One region of the Paenibacillus ottowii genome, then DNA from elsewhere that is predicted to be linked to it. Evidence: predicted binding sites of a transcription regulator. Region 1 holds the regulator's gene; each other region holds the start of a gene.

Region 1 (5,346 bases):
ATTTTCTAAAAATCTTGTTCCCGTCGCTATCTTCTTACCAGCTGGGTTTTGTTTCCTCTGAGTTTGGGCTGGCACATGACCGCCCACATCAGGCAGACAGTGACGCGTTGGCTACAGCTGAGGTGTTTTTAAAGTGTCTGGGTGAGCTTCAGGCATTACCTTTGATAACGATACAGCGGCTTAGCGATTTGTTTGCAGAGGAAGACAGTGATCTTGGTTGGTTTCTTGATGGTATTCGGGAAGAGAAAGAGCTAGATCCTATTCAGGATTTGGAGAAACATCAATTTTTCCGTCAGCTTGCGCTTAAAGTGGAAGATTGGACCGAGCTGGCTACTCCGCGTAGAGAAGATGATCCGAATCCGCTGTCAGGTGTTTCCTTTGAAGAGTATATGGATGATGTGCGGGACAATTTGCGTTCATCCTTAAGCCAATATGAGGAGCGAGAGGCCCAGATCCAAATGATTGAGGGTGTAAACCAAGCCCTGAGTCAAGATAAGCATTTGTTGATTGAGGCGGGGACAGGAACGGGGAAGTCCCTAGGTTATTTGCTTCCGTCACTATATCATAGTGTAAAATATGGGCAGAGGGTAACAGTAAGCACGCATACCATTAATCTGCAGGAGCAATTGCGAGAGCGTGATATTCCGATGCTGACAAAAGTGATTCCGTTCCCGTTCCGGGCTGCCATTTTTAAGGGTCGGGGACATTATTTGTGTCTGCGCAAGTTTGAACATAAAATAAACAGAAGAGACTTCGCGACACCAAAGGAAGACTTAATTACAGCAGCTCAAATGATCGTCTGGCTGACGCTGACAGAAACCGGTGATGATGAGGAACTAAACCTGAGCAACCGTGGAGGGGATTTTTGGGAAACGGTGGCCAGTGATTCCGAGTCCTGTCTTGGTCGTTCTTGCCCATGGTTCCGTAAATGCTACTATCATCGTGCACGTCATGAAGCAGGAACAGCGGATGTAGTTATTACGAATCACTCCAAGTTGTTCACCGACGTCAAAGCTAGTCACCAACTGCTGCCAAGCTACGAACATCTGGTCATTGATGAAGCTCATCATTTAGAGGAAGTAGCTGGCAAGCACCTGGGCATGCATATGAAATATTTCACACTCGTGCACACGCTGACTCGATTGTTCAAGGACAGTAAAAATGGACAATTGCCTTCGCTACGTCAGCAGTTGGCAAAATCGGGGCATGAGAAGTCAACAGAGTGGGCCTCAACCATTGACCAGCTGTATCCACTCGTTTTAGAGGTTAAGGAAACTTGGGACCTGTTAAGCGATAAGCTGTTTGGCATGTTGCCGGAACGTACTGATGCAACGCCGGGAGAAACAGGGCAGTTTTCTTCACGTCTCAAACCATCGGCCAAGCCCGCAAAGTGGGATCAGGCGGCAGCATTGGAAAATCAGCTTTATGTAACGATGAGCGAAATTTTGCGCAAGGGCGACAAGCTGATGCTGGATGTCAAGGAAGAACATGACGATTATGCGGCAGATAGTCTCATTACAGATATCACGGGTCTGTTTAAGGATTTGGCGGGAATTAAGGAAAATTTACGTTTCTTTATACGACTCGATGATGAAACAACCGTATACTGGCTTGAAGCGAGTGGGCAATTCCGTAGTAAGTCATTGCAATTTTATGCGGTGCCCGTCGATGTGAGCCGTCAGTTGAAAGAAATGTTTTTTGACAAAAAAAGAAGTATTATTCTGACATCTGCTACTTTATCGGTAGATAAGTCGTTTCAGTACATGACCGAGCAACTCGGCTTGCAGGAGGCTGCGGATCAAGGACGATTAATGACTTCTCAGCTCCCATCCCCTTTTAATTACAGGGATCAGGTGTTGCTGGTCATTCCGCGGGATTTTCCGAGTGTGAAGGGCAGTGTAGGGGATGCACACTTTGTAGAGATGCTCGTTAGCTCTCTAGGGGCGACTGCTCAGGCAACGCGGGGGAGAATGCTTGTTCTGTTTACTTCCTATCGGATGCTCCGGCAAGTGTATGAGCCGCTCAAAGAAGCGCTGGCATCCAGTGATATCACCGTGTTAGGACAAGGTGTGGACAGTGGAAGCCGCAGCAAGCTAACCCGCCGGTTTCAGGAAGCCAAAGCTTCCGTACTGCTGGGTACCAGCAGCTTCTGGGAAGGCGTCGATATTCCAGGGAAGGCACTCACTTGCCTGGCCATCGTTCGCTTGCCGTTTCAACCGCCCAATCACCCGTTACTGGAGGCAAAAAGCGAGTTGCTCCAGCAGCAGAAGAAGAATCCATTCATGAAGCTGTCTGTACCACAGGCAGTGATCCGTTTCAAACAGGGATTTGGTCGGTTGGTACGTACAGCGAGCGACCACGGAGTCGTCATTGTCTACGATACACGTGTGATCGAATCCTATTACGGAAAGCACTTTTTGTACTCGTTGCCGGGACCAAAAATGGAGCATATGCCATCTGAGCAAATGGTGCCACGCATTGCGGAATGGCTCCAATCCGCCCCGGAGACAGAGGCACAACGGACGGACACCTAAAGTCCGTTACAATTAGGGGGAGCAAGTATGAAATCAGATAAAATTTCAGAGGCTGTCGTACGGAGATTACCCGTATATTTACGTTATCTGAATGCACTGCACAAACGGGAAGTGGCTACGGTCTCTTCTCAAGAGCTGGGGCAGAGGCTGGATTTGAATCCGGCCCAAATCCGTAAAGATCTGGCCTATTTTGGCGATTTTGGCCGGAAGGGTATCGGTTATGATGTTTCTTATCTAATTGAGAAAATACGCCATATCCTGAAAATCGACCAGCAAATTAATGTAGTGTTGGTCGGAGCGGGTAATCTGGGTCAAGCCCTTTCGAACTATAACGCTTATTTAAAAGACAATATGAAGATTGTGGCGGTGTTTGATTCGTTTCCAGATAAGGTTGGGACCAAAATCAATACCTTAGTCGTTCAGTCGATGGATGAACTGGAAGCAACTGTGAAGGAAAAAAATATTCGAATCGGGATTATTACTGTGCCTGATTTTGAGGCACAGCAGGTAGCTGACAGGCTCATTGAGAGTGGAATTGGAGCGATTTTGAACTTTGCCCCTATCATTCTCAAGGCACCAGCTAACATTCGGATACATGCCACAGACTTTACAACTGATTTGCTTAGCCTCGCGTATTATTTGGAGGATGGAAAGGAAGAAGCACAATATGACAGTGAATAAATGGGTAATTAAAAACGGGTCTTTTGCCGTAAATGGAGCCGAAGCGGGGGTAATCCATGGTTTTATGATTGTGGAGGATAGCCGCATTACTTACATTGGCGAGACTTTGCCTGCTGGTGAGGAAGAGACGGAAACAATCGACGGTAAGGGGCTATTGTTCTTACCTGGACTGGTGAATACTCATGGTCATGCGGCGATGTCTCTGCTGCGAGGGTATGGAGATGACCTGGCCCTTCAAGTGTGGCTGCAGGAAAAAATGTGGCCTATGGAGGCCAAGTTTACATCTACAGATGTGTACTGGGGAACATCTTTGTCAGTGTTAGAAATGCTGAAAGGTGGAACCACGACTTTCCTGGATATGTACGACCATATGGATGAGGTGGCTCGTGTAGCTGAAGAGTCTGGCATTCGTGCAAGTCTGATGCGTGGAGCAATTGGGCTATGCTCAGAAGAAGAACAGCGGATCAAGCTGGCTGAGGCCGTAACTTTTGCGCGCAACTGGCATGGTAAAGCAGACGGTCGTATCACAACCATGATGTCGCCGCATGCCCCGTACACATGTCCGCCTGCGTTTATCGAGAAATTCGTTCAAGCTGCACATGATCTCGATTTACCATTGCATACGCACATGTCCGAGACGATCGCCGAAGTTGAGCAAAACGTTCGTGATTACGGTTTGCGTCCAGTTGCACATTTAGATAAGCTTGGCTTTTTCTCTCGTCCTGCCTTGGTTGCCCACGGCGTTCACTTGAACGACGAAGAAATTGCCTTATTAGCAGAACGAGGTGTGGCGGTCTCCCATAATCCAGGCAGCAACTTGAAGCTGGCAAGCGGCGTAGCAAGAGTGCCTGAACTGCTGCGTGCAGGAGTGACCGTTTCTCTTGGAACAGATGGTCCTGCCAGCAATAATAACCTGGATATGTTCGAGGAAATGCGTCTGGCAGCACTGATTCACAAGGGAGTATCTGGCGACCCTACGGCAGTTCCTGCCAATGAAGCACTGCTTCTGGCAACAGAATATGGCGCAAAGTCGATTGGTTTAAAAGAGGTAGGAGCGCTGGCAGCAGGCAACAAGGCTGACTTTATCGCGTTAGATCTGAATCAGGCTCATTTCTTGCCGCGTACAGATCTTATTTCCCATGCCGTATACTCTGCAAGTGCCAAAGACGTGGCTCATGTATGGGTAGACGGCCGTCAGGTTGTGAAAAATGGCGAATGCCTGACGATGGACGAGGAACGTATCAAACATGAGGCACAAGCCGCCTTTGAAGGGCTGCTGTCGCGCTAATTCAGGTGTCACATCCCCTTAGAGAGGAAGCACAGGTTTGAAAAATAAGAAAAAATGGATAGCGGTCGCCATTTTGGCCGTAATACTGATCCTGGTCAGCATTTTCTGGTATTATTCCTACGTTACTCAAGACCAGGTGGCTGAGAAAAATGCCGCTATCATTAAGGCCAAGCAAGTGGGTGGTCTGGTTAGCACGACTCAGACATGGAAGTCTGTATGGGATCAGATATATTGGGTAGTTGAAGGAAAAAACGCACAGAATGAAGATATAATGGTGTGGGTTCCCTTTCAAAAAATGGAGGGGCAACCTAACATCCCTGCTACAGATCCAAAAGGTGTTCATACTGAGCTGTTGAAAAACGGAGTCGACGAACAAAAAATGACGGCGATTATCCAGCAGCAACTTCCTAATGTGAAAATTGTGAGGCTCCAACCGAGTGTGTTCAATGGCGAATATGTATGGCAACTGTTTTATGATGATGGAAGCCATCATAACTATACCTTCTATCGCTTCTCTGATGGGGGATCGACAGGGATAAAGTATACTTTGCCGAATTACTAGCGTGATGTTAAGAATGGAGAATGGTGGTTTGGAAGTGTTGAGGTAGGAGGGAACAGACACCGCGCTGCGCGAAGGTAACTTTTATACTCAGACTATATAGCTTGGAATGATTGAAATGAAGAAAAAGACGTAAATACGATGTGATTCGTATTTACGTCTTTTTCTTGCTGCGTTACAAAGCTGGGCTTTAAGCCAGCGAAGCATCCATACCTAGCTAACTTTTCTGCTAAGACATCGGCTTCCACCCATAACCAATGATTTTGCCTTCTCACAACTCCTCC
Region 2 (5,346 bases), 160 kb from region 1:
AGAACGGCAGGACTCACAAGGATAATCAAGCTGACTATATGTGGAGGGAAACTTGCCTGTTCTTACCCAATCTATGAGCAAATCCATTGGGGTGCCGGTCACATCACTGAGTTGGCGGGTATGAGTAGAAGGATGCTTCCATAGATAGTTAGAACAGCGGTCAAAGAATATATTTTCTTCCTGGATACAAGTAGTGCACAGGTTTCTAAGATTTTGACGGAAAACGGAACCGCATTTTGGGCAATTGGAAGTATGTATCTCCATAGAAACCAGTCCTTTGTATCGAAAGTGTTATAACATTTTTAAATTTATTAGTTACATATTACTATGACTTTGTACCTACTTCAATCTTTATTTAAAGAATTGCTGATCTTTAAGTATATGTTGAGATTTATATTGACATTACTCTATCTTTATTTTTAACTTACGGATTACCTATGCTTGCTAGCGAACAGACAGAATATACCCATTTTTAGAGCAGTTAGGAAAAGTGTTCGCCCTAAGACAATAGTTCTCTTTACAGCTCATTGGGAGACACGAGTGTTAACGATCAGTTCAATGGATGGTGAGTACGAAGCAATTTATGACTTTGGAGGCTTTCCGCCCGAACTGTACGAAGTGAAATATCCAGCACATGGTTCTGTTGAACTAGTTGACAAACTAAAAAAAGTTATAAGAGCAAAAAGGAATCGATATACAAACGGATCGGGGGAGGGGCTGAATTATGGCTCGTGGACATTGTTGTATCGTATGTATTCTAAAGCAGACATTCCGATAGTTCTGATTTCCGTAATTCCATACCTTCGACCTAAGCACAGTTTGCCTTGGTGAAGTGCAGTTTGGATTGGGGGAACAATATATTCTGGTCATTGGCAGTAGCGTGATTGTTCATAATCTGCGTTTTGTTAAATGTGGAGTGGCAATCCTGCAAATAAAGCTAAGGTTATCCGTAGAAGCTATGAACTGGGGAATTTAAGTTATCTATGCTTGCAGTTTTTAAGGAGTGTGGGACAGAAGAAGTTCTCCTAAAAGTGGGGGAGTGGAATTAATTTAGGGAGTGTTATAAGCTAATAAAGGCTTATAACACTCCCTTTTACTAAAAAAATAATTTTATTATATCCGGCAAATCTCACGTGGGCATAATTCACAGTGGCAGACGCCTTGCAGCATTTCCAAATCCTTAACAACGATCATGCCATTATCGTACTCTACTGCATTTTTCTTACGCAGATCACTGAGCATCCGATTTACGCTTTCCCGAGTAGCACCAATCATATTAGATAAGTCAGTATGAGTAATCTTTTTATGAATTAGGATATAGTCGCCGTGAGGCTCACCATAGGTATTGCATAGTCGGATGAGTGTTGAGCATAGAGCGCCAGGCTTACCGTACATCATCAAATCGCGGAACTTGGTCTGAGTAATGCGGTGATGAGAACCCATCCATTTCATAAAGTCAATCGCAAAATCACAATGCTGACAAATAAGCAGCTCCAAATCGGTATGATCGATTACGCCAATATCACTATCCTCCAGTACCTCAGCAGAAAAGGAATGCTTGGTACCGAAAAATGGATCGGCTTGGCCCACAAGATCGCCGCTTTGATACATATATAGAATAAGTTCCTTGCCTTCATCCGTTGTTTTGGTTACCTTTACGCGTCCGCGCTTAATATAAAACAGCTTATCCGCTGTATCTCCTTCCCAGAACAAATGCGAGCTTTCTGGCATAACTCGATCTTTCATCATCACTTGCAACCGGTTGAAGCTGGCCTCCGAGAAGCAACAGGTGTTGCCGCGGGCTTCCATTACATTTGTAGGGTTTCTCATCGTCCATTTCCCCTTTGTATCCTATGTTTTTTATCTGCAACTTGATCAATTCAAATTCATTATATACCTGTGCAATGAGTTTTTGGGGCAAGAAGAGGGGGTAAAAGTGGCAGAATTCCAAACTTTGTGATTTAATTCACGTCATAAAATAAAATTTTAAATAGATTGTGAAAAAAATCACAAAATATCTTAGAAAGCTGTGTTACGATCAGTGCGTGAACAAGAGATAGTACACGAGATAACAGGAGGATGAGGGAAATGGCTGTTAAAAACGAGGTTATCCAAAAAGAGCAAAGCGCAGAGCAGTATATTCAAACGCTGATTGACCGGGCGAACCGGGCACAGCAAGCTTTCATGAGTATGAATCAGGAACAGATTGACGAAATCGTACAAGCTATGGCACTCGCAGGGATGGATAAACATATGCATCTGGCGAAGCTGGCTGTTGAAGAAACAGGACGTGGTGTGTACGAGGACAAAATCACCAAAAACATGTTTGCAACAGAATATATCTATCACAGCATCAAAAATGAGAAGACTGTTGGTGTCATTGAAGATAATGATTTCGATAGCTTCCAAAAGATTGCAGAGCCAGTCGGCATCATTATGGGGATCACTCCAGTGACAAACCCGACTTCAACTACAATGTTCAAAGCGTTAATTGCCATTAAAACACGTAACCCAATCATTTTCGGCTTCCATCCATCTGCTCAATCGTGTAGTGCTGAAGCAGCCCGTATCCTGCTTGAAGCAGCTGTTAAACATGGTGCTCCAGCTGATTGCATCCAATGGATTGAAGCACCTTCGATGGATAAAACAAATGTACTGATGAACCACCCTGATGTAGCATTGATTTTGGCAACTGGTGGATCAGGCATGGTTAAGGCAGCATATAGTTGTGGTAAACCTGCATTAGGCGTAGGTCCTGGTAACGTACCTTGCTTTATTGAAAAAACAGCCGATATCAAGCAAGCTGTGAACGATCTTATCCTTTCCAAATCTTTTGATAACGGTATGATCTGTGCTTCGGAGCAAGCTGTAATTATCGAAGAGCCAATCTTCGAGCAAGTGAAAAAATTGATGATTGCTAATGGTTGCTACTTTGTAAATAAAGAAGAAGCAGCTAAGCTCACTCAAGGAGCTATGAATGTAGAAAAATGTGCAGTGAACCCGGCCATCGTCGGACAATCTGCTGTAAAAATTGCTGAAATGAGCGGCATTACAGTCCCAGCAGGAACAAAGATTTTGGTCGCTGAAATTGAAGGGGTAGGAACCAAATACCCATTGTCTGCGGAAAAATTGAGTCCAGTATTGGCTTGCTACAAAGTAAAAAATGCAGAGCAAGGTATCCAACGTGCTGCTGAAGTCGTAGAATTCGGCGGTATGGGTCACTCGTCAGCTATCCATTCGCAAGATGAGGACGTTATTGCTCGGTTCGCAAACCGTTTGCAAACAGGACGTATCATTGTAAATGCACCTTCCACACATGGTGCAATCGGTGATATTTACAACACCAACCTTCCTTCGTTGACACTTGGTTGCGGCTCGTACGGTCGTAACTCGACTTCGTCGAACGTATCGGCAGTTAACTTGATTAATGTGAAAAGGGTGGCGAAACGGACGGTGAATATGCAATGGTTCAAAGTACCTTCCAAAATCTATTTTGAGAAAAATTCGACACAATATCTTGCTAAAATGCCTGATATCACACGTGTAGCCATTATTACTGACCCTATGATGGTGAAACTCGGATATGTGGATCGCGTTATTCATTATTTGCATCAGCGTCAAACACCAGTAGCGATTGAAGTGTTCTCTGAAGTTGAACCAGATCCATCGACAGTTACCGTAGAACGCGGTACTGAAATGATGAGACGCTTCCAACCGGATTGCATCATCGCACTGGGTGGCGGTTCGCCAATGGATGCAGCTAAAGGCATGTGGCTGTTCTATGAATATCCAGATACTGATTTCAATAACTTGAAACAAAAATTCATGGATATCCGTAAACGGATTTACAAGTACCCACGTCTGGGACAAAAAGCACAATTTGTAGCTATCCCTACAACCTCGGGTACAGGTTCGGAAGTTACATCGTTTGCAGTAATTACAGACAAAAACCTGGGTAACACCAAATACCCACTGGCTGACTATGAGTTGACTCCTGATGTGGCAATTATTGACCCTGAATTTGTATATTCGCTGCCTAAAACAGCTGTAGCGGATACTGGTATGGACGTTCTGACACATGCGATCGAGGCTTACGTGTCTGTAATGGCTAATGATTACACAGACGGTCTGGCAATTAAAGCGATTCAGCTCGTATTCCAATACTTGGAGCAATCGGCTCTGATCGGCGACAAGTTGGCTCGCGAAAAAATGCACAATGCTTCTACACTTGCAGGTATGGCGTTTGCTAATGCATTCTTGGGTATTAACCACAGTCTTGCACATAAATGGGGCGGACAATACCATACGGCTCACGGTCGCACGAATGCTATCTTGCTGCCGCACGTTATTCGCTACAATGCGAAAAAACCGACAAAATTTGCTTCGTTCCCTAAATATTCGCACTTTGTTGCAGATGAGCGTTATGCAGAAATTGCACGCATACTTGGACTGCCTGCACGTACCACTGAAGAAGGGGTTAACAGCCTGATCGATGCGATTCGTAAGTTGAACAAAACACTCGGTATCGAGGAATCGTTCCAACAACTTGGTTTCGATCCGAAAGATTTTGAATCACGTGTAGATTATCTGGCTGACCGTGCTTTTGAGGATCAATGTACAACTGCGAATCCAAAGCTGCCGCTGGTTACTGAATTGGCTGATGTATACCGCAACGCCTTCTACGGACGCTTCGACCAATAATATAATAGGTAAGAAGAGGCTTGTAACAGAGCATTTTCCCGTACAAAACCGATGCAGGCTCTCTATATAGAGAGCCTGTTGGTTTGGGAAGGGAGGTGAACGGCTAGGCTATAGATATAAGCGTGAAGCTAGGGAAAATAAAGTGATAAAAATCACTCATAATGTGATTTTTATCACATACTACACTCTATCATTATTCTACAATAAGAGTGTAAGAAAGGTCCCGACACTGAGCGTAAGGCATCGGTGAAAAGGCCGGGCTCAAGAAATAGTTTTAACGTGAAAAAAATCACAAGTCCGGAAGACCAAACAATTTGGAGGGATTTACATGTCGGTGATTGAGAGAGAATTACAAGAGCAACAATCTGGCTGGAGAGGTTTTAAAAAAGGAAAATGGACTAGAGAAGTTAACGTCAACGATTTTATTGAAACCAATATCTCACCTTATGTTGGCAATGAAGAATTTTTGGTTGGCCCTACTGCCAACACAACTGCACTGTGGGAAATTGTATCTGACCTTACTAAAAAAGAGTTGGCAAACGGCGGTGTGCTTGATGTAGACGTAAATACGCCATCCACCATTATTTCACATAAACCAGGCTACTTGGACAAGGACAAAGAACAAATTGTCGGTGTACAAACAGA
Region 3 (5,346 bases), 1.7 Mb from region 1:
TAACAAAGACAGTATACGTGAGGAAACGCCGGATGGCAAAAGGCTTTATCCTTTATGTATATTACCGCTGCATTCTCCTCAAACTGGATAAAGGGTGAGCACATGGAGCAACCTGATTATAAAACGTTGAGAGGATGTGGCATCATGGAACTGGAGAAACAGGCAGATTATTCAGTCCAAAAACGACTGACAGGTGCTACGAACGGGAACAATGGGGGAGCCTTGCCTGCAATCGTGAGTCACCGGAACGTTCAAGGGGCATCTCCAACGTACCGTATATTGGACGATGCTGAGATGGCTGAGGATACAGAGTTTGCAGGTGAACTAGGTGAACAAAGCTTCCGCAGTCTGTGGCATGAGGATCAGAATAGCGGCGCCTCTTGTAAACTGGAGTGGGAGGGACGAATCGAAACCCACCAAATGTTCAGGCACAGCTACGAGTAGCAAGCCGTCTACTTTAATGCAGCGGATACAATCTAATAAGCGAGTAGTATGGCGTTCTCCGGCATCGCATCGGGGAGCGCCATTTGTTTACTTCTGTATCCGTATGAACTGACAGGTTGACAAGGACGCAGGGCGATGATAGACTGACTTTACAATAAAACTTATTAAACTTATCGGAATTAAAGTGAATGAAAATTCTGGATGGATATTCCACGTTACTATATGAGTTTGAACAATTAAATGCTGAAGTGAAGTTTGAAACAGGGGGGATCAGGATGGAACGGCAAATTGGAATTCGTTATGAAAATGAAGAACTGGCCGCAACAATTCATTATCCAAACCGTACGAATGAGGGAGAGCGTCAGAGACGAGTTCCGCTTGTTGTCATTTGCCACGGTTTTGTGGGCAATCGTATCGGAGTAGATCGATTATTCGTCAAGACGGCGCGTGAATTGGCCGAAGGGGGATATTTTGTACTGCGCTTTGACTTTGCTGGTTGTGGAGAAAGCACGGGTGAATATGGCAAGCAGGGTCTAGATTCTATGATCAATCAGACACGCACCGTATTGGATTACGCCGTGAATTGCGCGGACATTGACCCGACTAAGGTAACGCTGATCGGTCACAGTTTGGGGGGCGCGGTTGCCCTTCTCACAGCTGTTCGGGATAAAAGAGTACAAAACCTGGTCCTTTGGTCAGCCGTTGGCTATCCGTTCAACGATATTGTCAAAATAACGGAGCGAAGCGTGTATGATGAGTCTGTTAAAACCGGTCATGCAGACTATTTGGGATATAAGTTCACACCTGCTTATTTTGAGTCGTTAGCCCAATTCCAACCGTTCCAAGAGGCCGTTAAATTTAACGGTGATGTGCTTGTTATTCATGGCACTTCGGATGATATCATTCCTGTGGATTATGCATTTCTGTTTCAAAAGGTATTCTGGATGCGTCCAGAGGGACGCTGTGATAAGGAGATTATTTTCCAGGGAGATCACACGTTTTCATCGGGTAAAGAGCGGCAACAGCTAATTGACCGCACACTGGAATGGCTGGATGAACAGGAACATATTCAACGGGATTGGCAGCACTGGATGATCTGATTTCATGGTGTAACGGATTGGATTGGAAATTGCGCCTCCGCCGGAGTAAAATAAAAGAGTAACACTATACTGGCGTGTGGAGGTTGGCAGCGATGACATTACCCTCAATTTTTGTTGCGCATGGTTCACCGACACTGGCTGTAGAAAATAACGCATATACCAGCTTTCTTGCAAAGCTGGGCGCGAGCCTGCCCCGACCCAAAGGAATTGTTATTTTTTCCGCGCATTGGGATAGCCCCGATCAAAGTATTGGCGCGGATGATCAGCATGCAGCGTTGCACGATTTCTACGGCTTTCCCGAAGAAATGTACACTCTTGATTACCCTGCACCAGGCGATCCAAAGCTGTATGAGGAGATAGGGCATCTGTTCAGTCAGCATAACCTGTTCCACCAGCCGGTTCGGAACCGGGGACTGGATCATGGAGCATGGGTGGTTTTGCGGCATATATATCCTGATGCGGACATACCGGTCGTACCCTTGTCTATTGATTCACGGCGCGATCCTCAGGAGCAATACGAGATTGGGCGTATGCTAGCGCCACTGCGTGAACAAGGGATCTTGATTCTAGGTAGTGGAGGTTTGGTTCACAACTTGCGGACACTCAAGCAGACGAGTGAGCCAGCCGATTGGGCGGTTCAATATGATGACTGGATCGCACAGCAGCTTCAAGACTGGAATTTGCGTCACCTATTCCAATATGACAAGAAGGCTCCATATGCCAAGCAGGCGGTTCCTTCGTATGGAATAGAGCATTTTTCTCCTTTGTTTTACGTGATGGGGGCTGCGGATCATGATCGCTCTGCGCGTAAGCTTTTTCAGTCGTATGTCCTTGGCTCATTAAGTCTCAATTGTTGGGCTTTTGGTCAAGAAAGTGGTCTGTAAATGTAGAAAAGAACTTCCGAAACCACATGGTGTGTGGGGTTGGAAGTTTTTTTGCTGTATGCTTCTTGATTAATTAGCAGGCACGTTCTTTTTTAGCCAGGTGGATACTTGCGTAGTACGCTTATCTTCATTTTGATTCAGTAATGTCATAAATGCCTGCCGTAGATCCCAATCCCATTGTCTGGACTGTAAAAGTTACTGCTGCGAGCATGAGATAGGACTTGGTGATTTTTCCTATATTATAACCCTCTATTACGTTCTGTGATGTAACTGTAGTGTATAGGGTAAATGTATCGGTAGCATTCCATGTCGTATCCAACTTGTAAACGTTTAGGGGGGAAATGAATCCGAAAAAGGAGTCCCCAAGTCAGGATGGACTTGAGGGCTCCTTTGTTACTTCAAACAGAGGAGGAGCAGGAGGGGCATACATTAAGAGAAGCAGCATAGCTGCACAAAAAAACAACCATTAGCCGGAGGATAACGGTTGTTTTTTTGGATAGTTAAGCTATTTTTCGAGTGGGGTCTGCAAAGGTATCCTTATTTTTACCAAACAGTCCACGCAGGAAGGGCAGTACCCAACGGTCAAAGCCGATTCTACCGGCATTTGCACCAGCAACGATAAGGAAGATTTCAACCAGCAGGTAGATTGCATTGGTGCTTACAGTACCCGAGAACAGGAACGAGAAGTTCATGACCATAGCCATCAAAGTAGCCAGTGTAGTCAAGGTACCAAGCAGCAGGCCAACGCCGACCAAGAACTCACCCAGTGGAATCAGGACATTGAACAAACCAACATTCGGCAGGGCAAAGGCTTCAAGGAACGATCCCCACCAGCCTTGTACAGCGGGATGTTCCCCACCTGTTTTGGCAATAGCCCCCGAGATAAATCCGCCTGCATCGAATCCGCCAGTCAGCTTCTCAAGTCCGTGGGTCATCCATTCATAACCTAGGTAAACCCGTACTACAGTTAGCAACCACATTGCAACCTTGTTCTCACGTAACCAGTTGTTAAACATTCAAACCACTCCTCTTTCTTAATCTATAATGATGGGTTGTATTTCAGTTTGTTTGGGATGATCATCTTTGCTACACCTTTATTGTATTAGGTTCAGTTACAGTTATTTGTGATAAAAATCACAAAGTATGAATATTTTTTAAATTTTAATGTCTTCAGATAAGTATTCTATAGAGAGGTCATGCTTCAATCAAGACAAAAACAGGAAGAAAAGCTTATAATGAGAAAAATAAACGAAGTGGAGGGATGAACGTGTCCGGGCCCATTTCCCAACGAAAGTATTGGTTGCGTGTGATGGCCTCAGCTCTGTTATGCATGACAATGGTGTCTTGTTCTGCTATGTCTAGTAAGGGGGAGTCTGAATCCGTTCCCCAACCGACCCAGCAAGAAACAGAGAAGAAGGCGCTTGAACAGCCTAAGGAGCCTGCTGTTCCGGCATTTACAGCTCCACTTACGGGGCTTCCGGTGGAGAAGCCAGTTGTAGAGCGGCCGCTGGCTATTATGATCAACAATGCTCCAGCTGCGCGTCCGCAGGCAGGGCTGAGTCAGGCAGATATGGTATATGAAGTTCTTGCAGAAGGCGGAATTACCCGTTTGGTAGCTTTTTTCCAAAGCCATGGTGGTGATGTGAAGATTGGTCCGGTCCGGAGCATTCGGCCGTATTTGATTGAACTGGGCGAAACCTATGGTGCGTTGCCGATACATGCGGGGGGAAGTACAGATGCCTATGCGATTTTACAGCAACAGCGGAAGGAACATCTGGATGAGATTTCAAATGGAGGGGCTTACTTTTGGCGAAGCAAAGATCGTCGACCTCCACATAATTTATACACAGATGTAAACAGGCTCCGCAAAGGAAGTGAAAGCAAAGGGTATACCAGACAGACGGAAGTTCCAGCATATCCTTATCTTAAAACCGGCGAAACTCCAGTTATGGTGGACGAGAGTGCTGCATCTGTGCATATCCGATTTTTGCTGAAAAGCTATCGCGTATCTTATACCTACGATCCAGTGCATCAACGATATAAGCGTTTTGTGAACGAAAAGTCACATTTAGATCAAAATAATAACCAACAGCTCTCAGCGGCCAATGTTATTGTGATGAGCACGAGGCATCGAACGCTGGATGATGTAGGCAGACTAAGTGTTGAACTGGATGGTAGTGGAGAAGCGATGGTGTTTCAACAAGGAAAGCTAATCCGTGCTGAGTGGCAGCATACATCTGGCAATGCGATACGTTTTATGAAAAATGGGGTTGAAATCCCGTTAACACCGGGTACATCCTATATACATGTGGTACCTGCAGATACTCCACTAGCGGAACATGTAACGTTTGAAGCGAATTAGAAAACGTAATACACCTTTTTAGGGAAAAAATGTCGGATAATGACTCTCCATGTCGGGCATTGTATACGTATATCTTGAAATTTGCTTTTACAAACATTACAAAAACATTGATGAGTGTGATAAGATAGCAAAGGTTGTCTATTGCAGTCGAAATAGGTTGCGGATATTTTCGTAAAGGGGTAATCGTTATGAGATTGAAGAAAAAGGATATATTCTTCGAGACGTTGGAAAATATGGCAGATACGATCGTGCAAGCAGCCGATTATTTTGCCCAACATACTTCAAATTTTCAAGATGTGACTTTGTTTACCAATGAGATGAAGAAGTATGAAAATAAGTGTGATGATTACACACACACGATTATTACTGAGTTGAACAAGACCTTCATTACGCCGCTGGAACGCGACGACATCATGGAACTGACAACGACCATGGATGATGTGTTGGACGGTCTTGAAGCGACAGCCTCTCGTTTTTATATGTACAACATTACAGAGCCGGACGAGTATATTGTGCAGTTTGCTGATATTTTGCGTCAATCAGCTTATGAAATTCA

The links. Region 1 encodes Rex, which represses fermentation and respiration genes when NADH is low (regulators of the CRP and FNR family bind a similar motif). Its sites were predicted from a motif close to TTGTGAAATATTTCACAA; they were not measured.
Region 2: adhE (bifunctional acetaldehyde-CoA/alcohol dehydrogenase) is a predicted target of Rex. The motif match lies at 1,996-2,013, and genes of this name have one in related genera.
Region 3: ACQQ6X_RS12590 (DoxX family membrane protein) is a predicted target of Rex. The motif match lies at 3,551-3,568, and genes of this name have one in related genera.

The regions. Positions count from the first base shown of each region.
Region 1 covers NZ_CP191577.1:991,539-996,884, reverse strand. The annotation lists gene dinG (ATP-dependent DNA helicase DinG) at 1-2,534, shown strand, start outside; gene ACQQ6X_RS04605 (redox-sensing transcriptional repressor Rex) at 2,562-3,215, shown strand; gene ACQQ6X_RS04600 (amidohydrolase) at 3,202-4,503, shown strand; gene ACQQ6X_RS04595 (DUF5590 domain-containing protein) at 4,541-5,065, shown strand.
Region 2 covers NZ_CP191577.1:1,151,771-1,157,116, reverse strand. The annotation lists partial or broken gene ACQQ6X_RS05455 (dioxygenase family protein) at 402-898, shown strand; gene ACQQ6X_RS05450 (Crp/Fnr family transcriptional regulator) at 1,114-1,830, opposite strand; gene adhE (bifunctional acetaldehyde-CoA/alcohol dehydrogenase) at 2,089-4,701, shown strand; gene pflB (formate C-acetyltransferase) at 5,030-5,346, shown strand, end outside.
Region 3 covers NZ_CP191577.1:2,689,265-2,694,610, reverse strand. The annotation lists gene ACQQ6X_RS12605 (hypothetical protein) at 145-444, shown strand; gene ACQQ6X_RS12600 (alpha/beta hydrolase) at 720-1,544, shown strand; gene ACQQ6X_RS12595 (dioxygenase family protein) at 1,637-2,428, shown strand; gene ACQQ6X_RS12590 (DoxX family membrane protein) at 2,929-3,444, opposite strand; gene ACQQ6X_RS12585 (DUF3048 domain-containing protein) at 3,696-4,790, shown strand; gene ACQQ6X_RS12580 (DUF47 domain-containing protein) at 4,979-5,346, shown strand, end outside.